DNA from 2 places in the Micromonospora sp. NPDC050784 genome. Region 2 is predicted to be linked to the other one. Evidence: riboswitches for the same ligand, from Rfam matches in the RefSeq annotation. Region 2 holds a riboswitch; the other holds the start of a gene.
The links. A riboswitch is a leader RNA that binds a small molecule or an ion and turns the genes downstream of it on or off. The one in region 2 is predicted to bind S-adenosylmethionine.

Region 1 (3,066 bases), on a different contig from region 2:
CCCACCTCGGCGAGGTGTTCGGCACCGTCTACGACCTGTCCACCATCGGAATCCTCTGGTTCGCCGGGGCATCGGCGATGGCCGGTCTGCTCAACCTCGTGCCGCGCTATCTGCCCCGGTACGGTATGGCGCCGACCTGGGCGCGAGCCGTCCGGCCGCTGGTGCTGGTCTTCACCGCCGTGGCGTTCCTGATCACGATCGTCTTCGAGGCCAGCGTCGACGCGCAGGGCGGCGCGTACGCCACCGGGGTCCTGGTGTTGATCACCTCAGCGGCGACGGCGGTGACGCTCGCCGTGCGACGGCAGCGTCAGCGCGGCCGCACCATCGCGTTCGGAGTCATCGCGGTGATCTTCGTCTACACCACGCTGGCGAACGTGGTGGAGCGTCCGGACGGCGTCAAGATCGCGGCCTGTTTCATCGGCGGGATCATCCTGGTGTCGGTGCTGTCCCGGCTGATGCGGGCCTACGAGCTGCGCGTCGACCACGTCGAGCTGGACCCGACCGCGGCCCGGCTGATCGACGAACGCGCCGGACGACGGATCCGTCTCATCGCGCACGAACCCGACCGGCGTGACGCGGCGGAGTACCACGCCAAGCTGGCGCAGACCATGGCGGACAACGACTTCCCCGGCGACGGCGACGTCATCTTCGTCGAGGTCAAGGTCACCGACCCGTCCGACTTCGAGACCGGGCTGCTGGTCCGCGGCAGCGTGGTCGACGGCCGCTTCCCGGTGCTCAGCCTGGCCAGCTCGTCGGTGCCCACCGCGCTCGCCGCCCTGCTGCTGGAGATCCGCGACCGCAGCCGTCGGCGCCCCCACATCTACTTCGAGTGGTCCGAGGGCGGCCCGGTTCGCAACTTCCTGCGCTACCTCGCGTTCGGGCAGGGCGCCATCGCCTCGGTGACCCGGGAGATCCTGCGCCGCCAGGAGCCCGACCCGCACCGTCGACCGCATGTGCACGCCGGCTGACGTGCGGGCGGGCAGCTCGTCGCGCACGGTGAGCGTGGTCATAACGACTGGACGACCCACCCGTTGGTGCTGCTAGCCTCGGCGCAGGTCATGAGTGCCAGCGCGAAGCCCCGGCTCGCTGGCCGGCAACCCTCCTCCGCGGTGGGGTGCCCCGGGTGAAGACCAGGCACCGGCACGACGTCGGTGCAAGCGTGGCCTGGCACCCAGGTCAGCACAGACCCGGGAGAACCATGCGCATCCTCAGCACCGCCCCACCGACCGACGTCGCGGACTCCCGCACCGGTCGACCCTCGCCTGCCCTGACCCGGCGACGGCACGTGGACATGATGCGAATGTGCAGCGCCGCCTGTCGTCGCGGCACCGCGCTCTAGCACAGCCCTTCCCGAAACCCTTTCCACCGGTACGCCCTCGGGCGTTCCGTCGGTGGCGCACGCCCGTGCGCGCCGAGACACCACCCTTCGGAGACGCCCGTGCGATTCCTTCCTGCCCTGACCCGCGCCGCCGCCCTGGGCGCGGCCACGATCCTGGCCGCCACCGCCCTCACCGCCTGCGGCGACGACAGCTCGTCCGACGCCACCGCCAACCCGTACGGCCTGGCCCAGCCGGGCGTGCTGCGCGCCGGCACACTGACCGACGCCCCGCCGAACGTGTACCTCAAGGACGGAAAATTCACCGGCTTCGACAACGACCTGCTGACCGCCGTGGCCGGCAAGCTCGGCCTCACCGTCGAGTTCGTCGGCACCGACTTCTCCGCGCTGCTCAGCCAGGTCAACAACCACAAGTTCGACGTCGGCAGCTCCTCGATCACCATCACCGAGGCACGCAAGAAGACCGTCGACTTCGGCAACGGCTACGACTTCGGCTACTTCGGCCTGGACGTCCCGGCCGGCTCGCCGATCACCAGCTTCGACCAGCTCGCCGGCAAGCGGGTCGTGGTGGTGCAGGGCACCGTCCAGGACGACTACGCCACCGGCAAGCAGCTCAACCCGGTGCGGGTGCCGGACTACAACGGCGCGATCAACCAGCTCAAGGCGGGCACCGCCGACGCCTGGATCGCCCCGGCGGAGATCGGCGAGAAGTCGGCCACCGACAGCAACGGCAAGATCACCGTGGCGGCCAAGCAGCTCAGCCCGGCACCGACCGCCTACGCCGTGGCCAAGGGCAGCGACAAGCTGCGCGAGGCGCTGAACAAGGGTCTCGACGAGGTCATCGCCGATGGCACCTGGAGCCGGTTGCAGGCGCAGTACTACCCGGGCCGGCCGATCCCGGCGGACTTCACCCCGGGCAGCGGCACGGTGCCGGTCCCGTCCGCGTCCGCGTCGGCGTCGGCGTCGGCGTCGGCGTCGGCGTCGGCGTCCGCGTCCGCGTCGGCCGCGTCCTGAACCGGTGACGAGCGAGCGGGGCGGTAGGAGGAGCGACCGATGGATCCGTTGAGCACCCTGTGGGAGACCTTCTTCGACTGGGACGCGATGCGCGAGGCGCTGCCCGAGATGCTGACCGTCGGGTTGCCCAACACGCTGATCCTGGCGGTCTCCGCCGCCCTGCTCGGCTCGGTCCTGGGCCTGCTGCTGGCCGTCGCCGGGATCTCCCGCAGCCGCTGGTTGCGCTGGCCGGCGCGGGTCTACACCGACGTGTTCCGGGGGCTGCCGGCCGCGGCGACGATCCTGCTGATCGGCGTCGGGCTGGCCCCGCTGGGCATGCAGGTCTGGGGGCCCGATCCCTACCCGTTGGGCATCCTGGCGCTGTCGCTCATCGCCGCCGCGTACATCGGGGAGATCTTCCGTTCGGGCATCCAGTCGGTGGAGGCCGCCCAGTTGGAGGGCGCCCGGGCCCTCGGCTTCTCCTGGGCCGACGCGATGCGGCTGGTGATCATCCCGCAGGGCATCCGGCGGGTGCTGCCGGCCTGGGTGAACCAGCTCATCGCGCTGATCAAGGACTCCAGCCTGGTCTACTTCCTCGGCCTGGTGGCCAGCCAGCGGGAGCTGTTCCGGATCGGGCAGGACTACGCGGCCACCACCGGCAACGAGTCCGCGCTGCTGTTGGCGGGGCTCTGCTACCTGGCGCTGACCGTCCCGCTGACGCACGTCGTCAACTGGAT
Region 2 (3,066 bases):
ACCGGGTGCTCTTCGACCCGGACGACCGCTCCGAGGTCGAGCTGCACGGCCGCGGTTACGTGCTGCTGCGGGAGCGGGACGTGCACGCCGTGGCCGCCGAGCGGATCGAGAACGACTCGACCGGCCTCTACCTCTGACGCAGCTCCCCCGGCCACCAGGCCCCACCGCGCGCCGTTTGCCCAGCCGCACGACGGGAAGCCATCCGGCGACCGTGGCCCTGGGGAGGGACGATGCCGGTATTCGTGAAGAAGCTGTTGACCTGGGGCAGTGTCGCGTTCCTGATCTACTTCATGGCCTTTCGGCCGGACGGCGCCGCGCAGATGTTCCGAGGGATCGGGGCGGCGCTCATCGCGATGTTCCAGGGCCTCGGTGATTTCCTCACCTCGCTGCTGGCCTGAACCGCTCTGCTGACCTGTGCCGCCGGCCGGCGACCACCGGCCGGCAGGCGGCAGCCGTCAGTGGTGCGTCGGCGGCCAGGGCGACGCCGGGCGCAGGCCGGGCCAGCCGGGCGGGGCGTACCCCACCGGAGCCGGGGCGGGAGTCAGCACCACCGGGATCGGCACCACCGGCTCGTCCGGCGCGTCCACCGGGCGCTCGGTGCCGTCCGGGAAGCGCAGGTGGTAGCGGCTGCCGTCCCAGACGCCCGCCGGGGCCTGCGGGTCCCGACCGACGAAGAACGACCGGTACGCGGTGATCGCGTCCAGCAACTCCCGCTCCTCGCGCGCGGTCCGCTCCTGGTCGGCGGGCTTGCGGTCCAGGCCGCGCAGCGTCCCGTCGCGCAGTAGGGCCAGCCGGGTGGCGGCGGACTGGTAGCCCCTCATCGCCCGCACCCCGGCGTCGCCGGCCACCCGCCGCGCCCAACTGCGGGCGGCGTGCCGCCGGCCGAGACTGCTCAGGGCGGCCACCTCGGGCGGGCTGAGCCAGCCGGCGCGTACGTAGTCCGGCAGGGCCCGCTCGGTGAGCCGCCCCTCCCAGGCGCGCAGCCACAGCGCCAGCCCCACGGTGCCGAAGAAGACCGGCACCATGAGGCCCAGGAAGCCGTACAGCATGATCATGGCCTCGCCGGTGGCCTGGGTCAGCGTGGGCAGCAGGTTCCACGTGCCGTGCAGCATCATCGCCAGCAGCAGGCCGCCGATCGGGGCGAGCACCCGGATGCGCCGGTCGGCCGTCCGGGAGGCGATGCCCAGCCCCACACCGGTCATCGAGGTGAAAAGGGGATGGGCGAACCCGAACAGCAGGATCCGCAGGATGAAGATCGCGATGACCTGCTGGATGCCGGTGGCCGGGCCGTAGCGGTCGGCGCCGGACGCGTAGCCCAACCCGCCCAGGTAGAGGATGTTCTCCACCATGGCGAAGCCGACCGCGGCGAGCCCGCAGTAGACCAGGCCGTCGGTGATCCCGGACCACTCGCGGCGGCGGAACACCAGCAGCAGGATCGGGCCCAGCGCCTTGGTCAGCTCCTCGATGAACGGCGCCACCAGCACCCCGGTGAGCGCGGACGGCAGGCCCCAGTCGGCGAAACGGTTGGCGGCGAAGTCGTTCACGGTGAGCGAGGCGGCGGTGGAGACGAACGCTCCCCAGGCGAAGCAGAAGATCAGGTACTTCAGCGGCTCGGGTTCGTACCGGTCCAGCCAGAGGAAGCAGGCGACCAGCACCGGCACCGGCAGGATGGCGGCGACCACCCCGATCAGCAGAGCCTGCGCACCGAGCGACTGGCCGAGGGTGAAGACCATGAACACCGCGCACGCCGCGATGAACAGCACCACCCCGGCCAGCACCAGGAACCGCCGCCAGCCCAGTCGGCGCAGCGGCATCCGGGGCGTCTCGCCCACAGGTGGGGCGGCGGGCGCGGGCGGGGCGGCGGGCGACGGCGGCAGCGGTGAACCGGGCGGGGTGTCGGCCATGCGGTCAGCGTAGCCATCCCCCGCCGGCTGGTTCGGTCGCATCGGTAGCCGCTATGCTGCCGACAGGTCACGAGCGCCAGCGTCAAGCCCCGGCTTGCTGGCCGGCAACCCTCGTCGAGTTCGCGGTGGGGTGCCCCGGGTGATGACCGGGCCCAGCCCGATCGGTGTGCTGGGCAAGCGCGGACCCCGTCCCGATGTCGCACCCGGGGTCCCTGACCCCGGAGGTTCCGGCGTGTCCGTCACTCTCGTTCCCTCGCTGCCCAGCCTGCCCACCGTGCCGTCGGCGCCGCCCGCGCCGCTCGACGTCCTCGGCGTGCCCGGCGAGATCAACCTGGACTACGCGGCCAGTGCGCCGTGCGCGCGGGCCGCCGCCGACGCCGTGGCCGAGCTGCTGCCCTGGTACGCCAGCGTGCATCGCGGAGCGGGAGCGCTGTCGCGCCGCTGCACCCTCGCGTACGAGCAGGCGCGGCAGACGATCGGTGACTTCTTCGGCGCTCGCGCCGACGATCATGTGATCTTCACCCGCAACACGACGGACGCGCTCAACCTGCTGGCGCGGGCCGTGCCGGCCGGCACCACGGTGGTCACGTTCGCCGGCGAGCACCACGCCAACCTGCTGCCCTGGCCGCGCGGGTCGGTACGGCTGCCGGTGCCCGCCGACCCCGACGGGGCGGTACGCGACCTCGCCGCCGCCCTCACCGAGCTGCGCCGGGGCAGCAGCCCGGCCCTGCCGGTGCTGGTCGCGGTGACCGGTGCGAGCAACGTGACAGGTGAGCGGTGGCCGGTCGCCGAACTGGCGCGGGTGGCCCACCGGCACGGTGCCCGGATCGTGCTCGACGCCGCGCAACTCGCCCCGCACGCCCCGATCGACCTGCTCACGCTCGACGTGGACTACCTGGCCGTGTCCGGCCACAAGCTGTACGCGCCGTTCGGCGCGGGCGTGCTGATCGGCCGGGCGGACTGGCTGGACGCCGCCCCGCCGTACCTGGCCGGTGGTGGGGCCACCAGCCACGTCGGGCCGGCCACCCACGACGTGACCTGGGCGACCGGCCCGGCCCGACACGAGGGCGGCACCCCGAACCTGCTCGGCGCGGTTGCCCTGGCGGCGGTGTGCGCGGCGCTCGACGACGCGGACCAGGCCGCGCTGGCCGCCCACGAGCAG

Region 1: another riboswitch for S-adenosylmethionine. It lies ahead of ACIBD9_RS26030 (ABC transporter substrate-binding protein); the one in region 2 lies ahead of ACIBD9_RS01065 (aminotransferase class V-fold PLP-dependent enzyme).

Annotation. Positions count from the first base shown of each region.
Region 1 is NZ_JBITGG010000022.1:47,420-50,485, forward strand. It holds gene ACIBD9_RS26025 (amino acid transporter) at 1-968, shown strand, start outside; SAM riboswitch class IV at 1,055-1,166, shown strand; gene ACIBD9_RS26030 (ABC transporter substrate-binding protein) at 1,439-2,350, shown strand; gene ACIBD9_RS26035 (amino acid ABC transporter permease) at 2,390-3,066, shown strand, end outside.
Region 2 is NZ_JBITGG010000001.1:223,310-226,375, forward strand. It holds gene ACIBD9_RS01050 (co-chaperone GroES) at 1-137, shown strand, start outside; gene ACIBD9_RS01055 (hypothetical protein) at 231-398, shown strand; gene ACIBD9_RS01060 (PrsW family intramembrane metalloprotease) at 456-1,946, opposite strand; SAM riboswitch class IV at 1,970-2,090, shown strand; gene ACIBD9_RS01065 (aminotransferase class V-fold PLP-dependent enzyme) at 2,161-3,066, shown strand, end outside.